DNA from 4 places in the Sphingobacterium sp. UBA6320 genome. Region 4 is predicted to be linked to each of the others. Evidence: riboswitches for the same ligand, from Rfam matches in the RefSeq annotation. Region 4 holds a riboswitch; each other region holds the start of a gene.

Region 1 (3,189 bases), on a different contig from region 4:
TACTACTGCAGTACACAAGGAGGACATCGCGTAGACCTCTGATTCTACTGCTGAATACCAAAATGTATCGGAGAAACTATAGGCTAAGGCACCGACAAGACCTGCTCCCATAATTTTAATAACTTGATTTTTATGAATTGGTTTATCATCAGAATGACTGATCTTTTTTCCTAACGCTGTAATGGTCCAAAATAAAAATAATACTGTCAAACCACTGCATACAGCAGATCCGATATTCATCCAAAAGGCAATCTGAGCCACATTACCTAATGCAAAATTTGAAAAGATATTCTGTACCATCAGAAACAATGGTGCTCCTGGCTGATGAACAATCTGGAGTTTATAAGCTGAAGCAATAAACTCACCGGTGTCCCACCAGCTTGTTGTCCGCTCAGCCGTAATAATAAAAACTACTGTTGCTATGATGGCACATAGCCAGCCTAACATATTGTTCACTTTCTGATAGCTCATGAATGATCCAGGTTTAATTGATGATATATAATCAATTAAATATAATGAAAGAAGATTTCAATTGAACTAGATTAACTTTTTTTAACAAAAAAATACAGCCTATAAAAAAAGCCCGCTACATTTACGTGGCAGGCTGATCGTTAAATAGGTTGATTTAGAATAACTTTTCTACAATACTTTTTGTCGGTCCGGGATTACTCATGGTGTAAAAATGTAAAACGGGAGCCCCGAAATCGATTAATTCTTTACACTGCTGTACTAGCCATTCTTCTCCCACTTGTCTTACATCAGCATTACTTTTACATGCGGAGACCGCTTCACTCAATTCTTCGGGAATATCCAAATGGAAAATCTTAGGTAGGGTAATCAATTGCTTTTTAGTTGTCAACGGTTTCAATCCGGGTATTATAGGAACATGAATACCATTTTCTCTACATTTTGTAACAAACTCTTTGTATTTTTCTACATTAAAAAACATTTGGGTCACGATAAATTCTGCTCCCATTTCTACTTTCTTTTTTAACCATTTGAAATCTGTATTGAAGTTTGGCGCTTCAAAATGTTTCTCTGGATAACCCGCTACACCAATACAAAAGTTTGTTTTTTCAGATATAGCAATATCTTCATGGAGATATTGTCCCTGATTCATATCAACCACCTGTTGCAATAAATCCGTTGCAAATGCATGTCCACCATCTGTTGGAATAAAATCAGAATCACCTTTTCGTGCATCTCCCCTTAGTACCAGCACATTATCAATACCTAAGAAATTTAGATCAATTAATGCATTCTCCGTTTCTTCTTTCGTAAATCCTCCACATATAAGATGAGGAACAGCATCCACTTTATACTTATTCATAATAGCGGCACAGATAGCAACTGTTCCTGGACGTTTACGATAAGCCACACGCTCTAATAAACCGCTTTCGTGTTTCTTATACATATAGTCTTCTCTATGATAAGTCACATCGATAAAGGGAGGCTTGAATTCCATTAGTGCATCCATTGTTTTAAAAATACTCTGGATACCTTGCCCCTTGGCTGGAGGCAACAATTCAAAAGAAAACAAAGTTTTTCCTTTGGCATTACTGATATGATCAACGATTTTCATTAATTTTTTTTAAATATGATTTTGGTTGGCTTACATCGAAATGCACAAGTAAACTTGTTTCAACTTATCTTTCCCATCTCTGAGTTGGGGTAGAATGTAGCACCTTATAAAATAACAGGTTGCTAAGGCTTCATTGGGTCTAGTCCCTCTGCCTTTCTCTATAAGCATCGGCTAATATCGGTAATAGAAATTTATAATCAAAATAATATTAGAAACTTGCTCAAAAAATTATACGCTTATAGCGCTATAAAAACAAGATCAGATAAAATAAATAAGCCACTACACATCTTTGTGTAGTGGCTTATATTTCTTCATGTTCGATAGTGAAGATGTTAAATTTCTTTATACAACTCAACTAAGCCTTCGGGCAAATCAACCTCCAATACTTGATCTTCTGAATCAATACCGAGCATTAAATCATCATTTAATGGGAACATAAGCTCCTTGCCATTGAAATCAACGGTGGCTATAAATTGTTGTGGCATTTCTTGCACATGTGTAATTTCTCCAAGTTCTCCATGTACCTCATCAATCACTAGATACCCAATTAAATCCGTATATCTGAAATCATCAGGATCACGTTCAGGCATTTTATCATTAGGCAGATATACCTTCTTACGGACTAAGGGCTGTGCTTTATCGATATGATCTACATCTTCCAAATTCAAATAAGCGGTACTATTGGTTTGGTATTTAATATTAGCAACAAAATAAGGAACTAATTTTTTATTGACTTCAACAAATAAGACATCAAAATCTAGATCTTGATAATCTTCAAATTCGAAAAAAAGCTGCAGCTCTCCTTTTAATCCTCGTGTTTTACTAATATAACCGATGTAAAAACTTTCTTCTATGGTCATGTTCTAATTTGAAAGGGCAAATTTAAAAATATAAATACAAAATTGCAGTACTACTTTGGAAATAGGAGTTATTTTCTTTTTAAAAAAAAAGCCGGATCATGTCGAACCGGCTTTCTTGATACTGTATGAAAGAAAAATTATCCTTCAGTTTCTTCTGCAGCAGGAGCTTCAGTTTCTTCTGCAGGAGTTTCCTCTGCAACTGGAGCATTTTTAGCAGCAATAGCAGCAGCTTTTTCTTCTTTTTTCTTAGCTTCAGCAGCTAATGCAATTTTCTTAGTTTCAGCTTTTGTATTAGCTAAACCGTCTTTCTTACCAGCGATTCTTGCATCATTAGCTTCAGTCCAAGCAACAAATTTAGCATCAGCAGCAGCCTCATCAAATGCACCTTTTTTAACACCGCCTAATAAGTGTTTTTTGTATAAAACACCTTTATCCGAAAGGATAGTACGAGCTGTGTCAGTAGGTTGAGCACCTTTATTCATCCAATCCAAAGCTTTTTCAAAATCCAAAACGATAGTCGCTGGATTTGTGTTCGGGTTGTAAGAACCAATACGGTCGATGAATTTACCATCACGTGGAGCACGTGCATCTGCTACTACTAAGTGGTAAAAAGGACGTCCTTTTTTACCATGTCTTTGCAATCTGATTTTAGTTGCCATGTTTTCTTGTTATTTATGTATTCAACATATCCCCCGTACTTCATGTAAGAGGGGACGCAAAGATACAAAGGATTTATGAAAGTAAAAA
Region 2 (3,189 bases), on a different contig from region 4:
CAATCGTTAATTTCTTACTCATAGTTGTTTTTTACGCTTTTATATAATGGTGCTATCTGAAATTATTTTATTTTATCGAAAGCTTGTTGTAAATCATCTTTAATATCATCGACATGCTCAATTCCTACCGATAACCGTAATAACCCAACAAATACTCCTGCTGCTTTTTGTGCCTCTGCACTGAGTTGCTGGTGTGTTGTAGCGGCTGGGTGGATGATCAATGATTTTGTATCACCTACATTTGCTAGATGGCTAATTAACTCTAGGCTATCTATAAAAGCATCGGCTTTAGTGACATCGCCTTTTATCTGAAAAGAAAGAACCGCTCCATATCCATTTTTTAGGTATTTCTGTGCATTTGAATAACTTGGTGAGCTTTTCAAGCCCGGATAGTTCACTTGCTCAACTTGCGGATGCGCTTCTAACCATCTAGCGATTTCTAGGGTGTTGTCTACATGACGCTGAACACGTAGCGAAAGCGTTTCTAGACCTTGTATAAGCTGGAATGAGTTGAAAGGTGATATAGCCGGTCCGAAATCACGAAGGCCTTCCACACGTGCACGGATTGCAAATTGGATGTTGCCAAATGGACCATCTGGGCCAAATACATCTGCGAAGACCAATCCATGATATCCTTCAGAAGGTTCAGAAAATTGTTTAAATTTACCATTGCCCCAGTTATATGTACCACCATCAACGATGACACCGCCAATACTTGTTCCATGTCCGCCGATCCATTTTGTCGCAGATTCGACAACAACAGAAGCACCATGCTCTAGCGGTTTGAATAGATAGCCCCCAGCTCCAAAAGTGTTATCTACGATTAAAGGTAAATCGTGTTTTTTAGCAACTGCAGCTATTTTATCAAAATCAGGAATATCATAACTTGGATTTCCAATTGTTTCTAAGTATAATGCTTTCGTATTTTCATTGATCAATGACTCAAACTCCTCAGCTGTTGTCTCTTTCGTGAAGCGGACCTCAATTCCAATTCTTTTAAATGCAACTTTGAATTGATTGTATGTACCACCATAAATATGGCTACTCGACACAAAATTATCACCAGCCTCTAAAATATTATTTAATGCGATGAACTGCGCAGCTTGACCAGAGGCAACCGCCACTGCAGCAACACCACCTTCTAATGCAGCAATGCGTTTTTCAAAAACATCTGTTGTCGGATTCATCAGACGGGTATAGATGTTTCCAAACTGTTTTAATGCAAATAAGTTAGCGCCATGTTCCGCATTTTCAAATACGTATGAGCTGGTTTGATATATAGGTACTGCACGTGCGCCAGTAGTTGGGTCTGCAACTTGTCCTGCATGAACTTGTAGAGTTTCGAATTTTAAATTTTTATTTGTAGACATGGTTTTTTATAATTAATTAGTTGAATATTTTCGTGAATATTATAGAGTGAGGATCTGCACATGTAGATGCACTTGCTATCCATTAAGTAAAAAATGGATAGATCTAACAATAAAACATAAACATGTGCTCAAACATTCGCATTGAAGTTGATGCAAGAGTTGTAAATGTTACGTTGGTAATTGAACTTACCCTGTTGTTTTTTTGTAATGTAAATATCATTGTCGTTTCATTTATATCCTCCATAACAATATTGATATGGACAGGAATTGGCACCTTTTCAAACGTATTTTGAAGGTTGCCAGTGGGTCATTGAGCCAGTCTCTCGCCACTTCTTTATAAATCAAGACCTGATTGAAAGGTTTTGATTAGGTGTATTTCGATTCGATCTACGTTGCAAATATATGTCTTGGAATTTAGAAACCAAAATATTTTGAATTATTTATTTAATACATGAGTAAGAAATGTAGTTTCTTTTTCTTGAGAAAAAGGTGTAATTATTAAATATGAAGAGTGTTAAGTAATTTAGGTTAATTATGGAATCAAAAGAAAACAAAGGATAAGGGAGATGTGCGTCTTCGCATTCTTAAAAGGTGAAAAAAACGCTTTGCACAAATCGGTTACAATTCGACATCTATTCGTAAAGTAGCCGCCAATCCGCTATAATTCCCATTATTATCTATCTGTCCTATAAGGACAAGAGTGATATCGGATATGCTGTTCATCAAGAAGAGCATTTACACATTGATCCTAGTAGAAATAAAGGTTGAATCAAAAGAACAAGTTGATGATTCTCTTAGTTTAGAGAAATGGTTGATTGTATGTGATCGCACAATGGCCGATGATGATGGCTGCGAACAAAAAAATGCTAGAAGTATTGGCTTCTAGCATTTTTTAACTTAAGTGAACGACCCTAAACTAATAACAGGAGCTTTATTTTATAATGCGCTTTATTTTATTAGATTTTTTAATCAACTTATGTAATTGTGTATAGTTTTCCTCTTGAATAGCATCTTTCAGAGCTTGCAACTGTTTAATATTTTCTTCCAATACTTCTAATACGTTTACTCTATTTTGTTTAAAAATAGGTGTCCACATATCGGGAGAGCTTTTAGCCAAACGTACTGTGGATTCAAATCCAGAACCCGCTAATTCAAATATCCTGCCCTGTGATTTTTCTTTTTCTAATACCGTTAAGGCTAGCGCAAAAGAAGTCAGGTGGGAGATATGTGAAACATAAGCGGTATGGGTATCATGTTCTTCCGCAGTCATAAATGACGTGCGCATTTCCAGTTGTTCAGTAATGGAATCTGCGAGTTCAAAAGCGTCTTCATCAGATTTAAAAGCCTCCACGTAGACCATCATTTTATCTTTGAACAAGTTTGGTAAAGCTGCTTCTGGGCCAGAATATTCAGTCCCTGCCATAGGGTGAGCCGCCACATACCGACCACGATTTGGATGTTCTGAGATCAATTGTAAAATATTAAGCTTAGTAGATCCCATGTCAATAATGACTTGGTCTGTTACTAGATCTAATAATTTTGGTGCCAACGAGATAATCGCATCCACAGGAGCCGTGAGAATAATGACCTTGCATTTTTCTAGTGCCTCTTCCAACGTTGCTTTCTGATCGATAAAGCCAATTTGCAATGCTTTTGTTAAGTTAGCATCACTTTTGTCGACACCAAATACCTGATCACAAAAATGCTTTTCTTTTAGTTTCATGGCGACTGAGCCACCAATTAAACCGACGCCAATAATGGCTATATTTATCATGTTATTTTAATCTTAATTCGTTTCTTTAACTTCTTTAATTCGCTC
Region 3 (3,189 bases), on a different contig from region 4:
TATACCAGTCAGCAAATAGCCCACAAAGGTGTGCAGCAGAAGCTATCGACAAAAGAAGCCGAATTATTAAGGTTACTTTGTTTAAAAAAGAATGATGTACTGACAAGAGAAGAAGCACTTTTAAAAATCTGGCATGATGACAATTATTTCACAGGGAGAAGTATGGACGTTTTCTTAAGTAAACTGAGAAAATATCTACGAGATGATCCAAAAGTTGAGATTGTTAACGTACATGGAAAAGGCTATAAATTATTGGTCAGCTAATATACATTTACTCCGAATAATAAAGAGATGTTAAAACATCTCTTTTTGTTTATCTTGCTACAATGAAAATATCAATAACAATTTTTTTTATCCTTTCTATCTTTTGCTACTCTCCATCTCTTTATGCGCAAAGAGATACTTTACAAAAAAATAATGAAGATTTTGACACCAGTATGAGTCAAATAAATTATAAACAATTAATAGTACCCGCTGCTTTAATGACTTATGGCATAATCTCCTTAAACAGCCCATACCTCAAAAATAAAGATCAACAGATAAATAATTCCATAAACAATGATCCATCAAAAACATTCAAATTTGATAATGTCAGTGCTTTTATTCCTTCAGCAGCTGTTTACGGTCTCAATTTCCTAGGTGTCCCAAGTAAACATAACTTCAAAGAACGTCTAGCCATTAGTGCGATCGCTCATGCCATCACCTTATCTACGGTATACACGATCAAACAGACCACTCCTACTTTGAGACCAGATCGTGCTGATCATGAATCATTCCCATCCGGACATACTGCTGTCGCATTTACGGGAGCCGAGATGTTATGGCAAGAGTATAAAGATCAATCCATTTGGTACGGTATCGCAGGATACACAATAGCTGCGGGTACAGGGTACCTCAGAATGTACAATCAGAAACATTGGTTTTCGGATGTCGCTATGGGAGCAGGTATTGGTATCATGGGAACAAAAATAGCATACTGGCTATTACCCCTATTTGATAAACATTTGCAATCAAGAAAGACAAGTTACTTAACCATGGCAACTCCATTTTACAATGGGAAACAACTTGGTGTATCTGCTAATTTTCAATTTTAAGCCTTGATTTATTGTCATTTTGATATAAAAGTTACAAAATATTTGTTTTTATAAAACTAATTCCGATATTTACAGCGCTTATAGAGAAAGGCAGAGGGAATAGACCCAATGAAGCCTTAGCAACCTGTCGATTGACAAGGTGCTACATTCTACCCCATCAAAAAGTGGGAATGATAAGCTAGACACAAATATATCTTGTGCCCTCCTCTCTAAAAGCAATCAAAAAATTTAGTAAATAGATTCAAGAATTTTTGATCGTTTTTTATTTCAAATAAAAAAAATCCATCTAATTTCTTGCTTCGTTAAGGTTGAACAAATAAAATAATTTTATATTTATGTTACTAACGAACAACTTAGGTTACCCACGTGTAGGTGCCTTCCGCGAGTTGAAAAAGGCCAATGAAGCATATTGGGCTAAAAAAATCAGCGCGCAAGAATTATTGCAGGCTGGACTGAAAATCCGTGAAGGCAACTGGAAAACTCAAAAAGATGCTGGCATCGATTTGATCCCTTCAAATGATTTTTCATTTTATGACCAAGTATTAGACTTGACTCTAACTGTAGGTGCTATTCCAGCACAATACCAATCACTCTTAAACAACGAAGATAAAGGATACAATTTGGACCTTTACTTTGCAATGGCGCGTGGTTTTCAACAAGATGGCGTTGATGTAACGGCAATGGAAATGACAAAATGGTTTGATACTAACTACCATTACATTGTTCCAGAATTCGTAAAAAATCAAGAATTCAAATTGACTTCAGAGAAATTCTTAAACGAATACAATGAAGCAAAATCTTTAGGTATCGAAACTAAGCCTGTATTAATCGGCCCAATCTCATACTTATTATTAGGTAAAGAAAAAGAATCTGGTTTCAATCGTATCGATCTAATCGATAAGTTGGTTCCCGTATATGAAGAAATCTTAGGCAAATTGGCTGCTGCTGGTGCAAAATATGTACAAATTGACGAGCCATTTTTAGCTTTAGATATCGATGATGCAACACGTGCTTTATACACTAGTGTATTTACTAAATTAGCTGCTGCTGCTCAAGACATCAAAATTATTGTAACGACTTATTTCGAGGCATTACGTGACAACGAAGAAACCGCTCTAAACTTACCAGTTTATGCTGTTCATGTTGATCTAGTAAGAGGTGAAAATCAACTCGACACTATATTAGCTAAAGTTCCTGCTACATTAACACTTTCATTAGGTGTTGTTGAAGGACGTAACATTTGGAAAAATGATTACGAAAAATCTTTAGCACAAATCAAAAAAGCGGTTGATGCTCTAGGCAAAGACCGTGTATTAGTAGGACCTTCAAGTTCCTTATTACATGTACCTTTTGATTTAGACAATGAGGATAACGAAGAATCATTGCCTAAAGAAGTTAAAAATTGGTTAGCATTTGCTAAGCAAAAATTAGCAGAGGTAAAAGATCTAGCGATCTTAGCTGAAGGTGAAGTAGATGCAAAAACTGCGGAGCGTTTCGAAGCTAATAAAGCTGCTGCAGAAGACCGTCGTACATCTTCTTTAATTCACAAACCGGAAGTCAAAGAGCGTACTGCAAACATCACTGACGACGACGCAAAACGCACATCTTCATTCGCTGCTCGTAAAGAAGCACAGCAAGCTAAATTTAACCTTCCAGCATTCCCAACTACGACAATTGGTTCATTTCCACAAACAAAAGATGTCCGTAAATGGAGAGCTGATTTGAAAAAAGGTGCAATTACTCAAGAACAATATGACAAAGAAATCGCAGAGGAGACAGAAAGAACAATCCGTCTTCAAGAGCAATTAGATATCGATGTATTAGTTCATGGTGAATTCGAACGTAATGACATGGTTGAGTATTTCGGAGAGCAATTAGCGGGTTATGCCTTCACTAAGAATGGTTGGGTACAATCATATGGCTCACGTTGTGTAAAGCCTCCTGTTATTTATGGTGATGTTTACCGTCCTGCTGATATGACTGTTCGTTGGTCTTCATACGCCCAAACTTTGACTAACCGTCCGGTAAAAGGGATGTTAACAGGTCCAGTAACGATCTTACAATGGTCATTCGTACGTAACGATCAACCACGTTC
Region 4 (3,189 bases):
ACCGCTGCTGAAAAAAGCACGATGGCTGCTGCGACTTTCCATAACCATTGTATCTGCTTCATCTTCACTGGAGCGATACGATTGTTTATATTTTCCCAATGTTTCTGTTGGAGTTCAACAAGAGGGACATCGCTATCAACCTCGGTCTGACTATCGTCAAAACTATTATACCAAAGCTGAAATTGGCGGATCTCATCCTTAGAAGCCGTACCCTGGTTGATACGGGCAATAATTTCTTTTATTTCTTGTTGCGATTTCATATGATTAACAATCGTGGTCTATAATAGAAGTACCACAAGTATCAATCAACGCACGCCGAAAATTAAAAAAATAATAAAGATTTCAAATTATTTATAAAAATCCTCAAATGTTTTAGACTTTTACTTATTTGATTTTCAACAGTACGAGGTGAAATATTCAATTTTTCAGCGATTTCCTTACTATTGAGATTGTCGATTCGAGAATAATTAAAGATAATTTTGGTCTTCTCCGGTAGTCGTTCTATCTCCTGAAAAATAAGTTGCTGAAGTTCTTTTGAATTCAAGGCATCATCCAAATTAAGTTCTTCTATCCGATCCAACAGACCATAGGAGGTATGATCAATATATTCAACTCGAGAAGATCGGTTTAAATATTTGATAATAGAGAATTTAGTTGCCTGAAACAAATAGGCTTCAAGATTTTGAATTTCGTCAAGTTTGGGGTTTTTCCAAAGAGAAACAAAGATATCCTGTAAAATATCTTCCGCAATATCTGTCTGTGGAAGCCTGTTATTACAGATTACAAATATCTTATCCCAATACCTTTCATAAATGATCTTAAATGCTTCTTGGTCTCCAGCTCGGATCAACTTTTGTAAAGTTAAATTATCGAGTGAGCTATAGTTGTTTTTCATTTTTATCCCCGTTCTGTCGAATATCTACAAAACGAATCCATGTGATGGGCCAAAACTACAATAATAATTAAAAGAAAACAAGACAGTTAACCATCGAGAACTCGGGTATTCGGTATTTTACCCCAATAAAGGAATCGCGTAACTGCATCAAAAAAATATCCATATCAAACTTGATCATGAAGCTATAGCAAAATCTATGTAGTTAAGCATAGACCTATGCGGGAAAAGAATATCATCCAATTATTTTAAAATAAATTTTGATTCAAAATAAAATCTACTAACTTTGTAGAGTATTCAGAATTGCACGATGCAATACCAACCGAGTTAAGTAACCGCGGTGGTAAATTAATATGGGTTTCGACCAAAAATATCTGGATACAGTTTATGGTTTAATCCTTTAAATTTTTAAATTGTATGTCAACACCAAATCTTTATCAACACTTACTGGAAAAATTCAGTTATTACACCATCAATGAACTGATACAACTCAACAATGATACGGTATCGGAAAAAGGCTGGGGTTCCTCCAAATCCACATTTCGCACGGCTCTCATCAGTACTTTTTCTAAAAGAGGTTTAGACCTTTCCAACATTATTTCAAGAGAAGATGGTTTTACCTCCGTCAAGTATGTAGCAGTTCGATTAGAAAAAAACACGCTTGTTCCAATTGTTCAGTAGGATAGTCAGAACGACATGATCTTTGCAATTTATCTACTAGTCTAATGAATCAGATCCACAGCTTGTTATACTCTAAATTGGCATTAAAAAGATTAGGATATCAAGCTTACAAAAAGTAGTTCAGTTATTTTACTAATAAGCTTCAGTTGTTTATTATTTTCGAACAATTGAAGCTTTTACAAAATTATATTCCTTAAAAGTATATTTATCGTTTATCATATCTACTTTAAACAATAGTTCTCTCCTGATTTATTTCCAATTGCGAGCACAATATTAATACTCTAAACAAAAGATGCATCGATAGTTTGTGCCAAGCATATCTGCATTTTTTATTTGATACTCTGCTTTAATTTCCCAAAAATACGGATATGATCACCTGATCATTACATAATATGTATCTACCTAAAATTTTCAAAGCTTTTATAAAATGACTTCGTCAAAAGCCTTCCTAAATAGAAAATAGGAATTACATTAGATAAAGTAGATTTTGTATCTTGCATGCTCATAATTGTATTTTTTATGAATCGAGTGAAAAGAGCTCAATCCATGATCACACTCCTTATTAAAATAAATTATTTTGATGAAAAAAAAATCTTTAATAACGCTTTCTGTATTACTTTGTGCTTCGGCAACTATGGCGCAAGAAAAGAAAGAAACGAAACTAACTGTTAATATGGAAACACCAGCAAAAACTCCATTAGACCCGCAAACCCTATGGAAATTAGGCCGTGTTTCTGCCGAAGGAATCTCTCCTGATGGTAAAACATTGGTATATGGTGTCTCTAATTACGCTGTGGAGACCAACAGCTCAGAGAAAAACTTATACACCTTATCATTGGAGACAGGCAACGCTACTCCCCTAACCAGTGAAAAAGGCGGCGAGTCTGTGGTACAGATAACAGAAAATGGTGATATTATTTATTTGTTCAAAGGTCAGCTTTGGAAAAAGAACAGATATAAGGGTGAAGCTGTACAATTGACAAATAGCGATACTGAATTAGAAAATGTCAAGTTATCTCCAAATGGTCAATACATATTATTCAGCAAAGCTGTTTTAATCAAAAAGTATCACAGTACAGATAAATATCAGGATTTACCAAAGTCCGATGCCTATGTATTCGACAATCTGGACTACCGTCATTGGGATACTTTTAATAATGGAAAATTTAACCATCCATTCGTGGCTTCCTATAATAATGGAAAAATTGGTGAAGCAATTGATCTGTTACAAGACGAGCCATTTTACAGTCCTCAAATGCCATTTGGCGGATCGGAAGATTTTGAATGGACGCGCGATAGTAAAGCGATTTTATATGTGAGCAAGAAAAAATTTGGTACGGACTATGCTGTAAGTACCAATACGGATATCTACCGTTATGATCTTGCCACCAAGCAAACAACCAATCTAACTGAAGGAATGCTTGGATACGACACCAATCCAACTTACAGTCCGGATGGAACCAAGTTGACTTGGTTGAGCATGAAAACGGATGGTTACGAAGCGGATAAAAATGATATCATTGTGTTTGATAAAGCATCTTCTCAACGACTAAATCTAACCGCGCATTGGGATGGTACCGTAAACTCTTTTACCTGGAGTAAGGACAATCGCAAAA

What was found. Region 4 has a riboswitch for S-adenosylmethionine ahead of B3P23_RS03775 (5-oxoprolinase). Riboswitches for the same ligand answer to the same signal wherever they lie in the genome.
Region 1: it holds a riboswitch for S-adenosylmethionine, as region 4 does, so the genes downstream of both, B3P23_RS07935 (methylenetetrahydrofolate reductase) here and B3P23_RS03775 (5-oxoprolinase) in region 4, are expected to answer to the same signal.
Region 2: it holds a riboswitch for S-adenosylmethionine, as region 4 does, so the genes downstream of both, B3P23_RS05095 (O-acetylhomoserine aminocarboxypropyltransferase/cysteine synthase family protein) here and B3P23_RS03775 (5-oxoprolinase) in region 4, are expected to answer to the same signal.
Region 3: it holds a riboswitch for S-adenosylmethionine, as region 4 does, so the genes downstream of both, metE (5-methyltetrahydropteroyltriglutamate--homocysteine S-methyltransferase) here and B3P23_RS03775 (5-oxoprolinase) in region 4, are expected to answer to the same signal.

What each region holds. Positions count from the first base shown of each region.
Region 1 is NZ_DJTA01000013.1:52,361-55,549, reverse strand. It holds gene B3P23_RS07940 (DUF2723 domain-containing protein) at 1-471, opposite strand, end outside; gene B3P23_RS07935 (methylenetetrahydrofolate reductase) at 626-1,582, opposite strand; SAM riboswitch class I at 1,644-1,749, opposite strand; gene rimM (ribosome maturation factor RimM) at 1,915-2,442, opposite strand; gene B3P23_RS07925 (30S ribosomal protein S16) at 2,580-3,101, opposite strand.
Region 2 is NZ_DJTA01000008.1:283,505-286,693, forward strand. It holds gene B3P23_RS05090 (homoserine dehydrogenase) at 1-22, opposite strand, end outside; gene B3P23_RS05095 (O-acetylhomoserine aminocarboxypropyltransferase/cysteine synthase family protein) at 63-1,370, opposite strand; SAM riboswitch class I at 1,599-1,713, opposite strand; gene B3P23_RS05100 (prephenate dehydrogenase) at 2,302-3,144, opposite strand; gene B3P23_RS05105 (pyridoxal phosphate-dependent aminotransferase) at 3,157-3,189, opposite strand, start outside.
Region 3 is NZ_DJTA01000028.1:136,645-139,833, forward strand. It holds gene B3P23_RS17495 (response regulator transcription factor) at 1-264, shown strand, start outside; gene B3P23_RS17500 (phosphatase PAP2 family protein) at 438-1,094, shown strand; SAM riboswitch class I at 1,170-1,274, shown strand; gene metE (5-methyltetrahydropteroyltriglutamate--homocysteine S-methyltransferase) at 1,430-3,189, shown strand, end outside.
Region 4 is NZ_DJTA01000007.1:215,179-218,367, forward strand. It holds gene B3P23_RS03765 (FecR family protein) at 1-260, opposite strand, end outside; gene B3P23_RS03770 (RNA polymerase sigma-70 factor) at 323-895, opposite strand; SAM-I-IV-variant riboswitch at 1,181-1,274, shown strand; gene B3P23_RS03775 (5-oxoprolinase) at 1,310-1,573, shown strand; gene B3P23_RS03780 (S9 family peptidase) at 2,154-3,189, shown strand, end outside.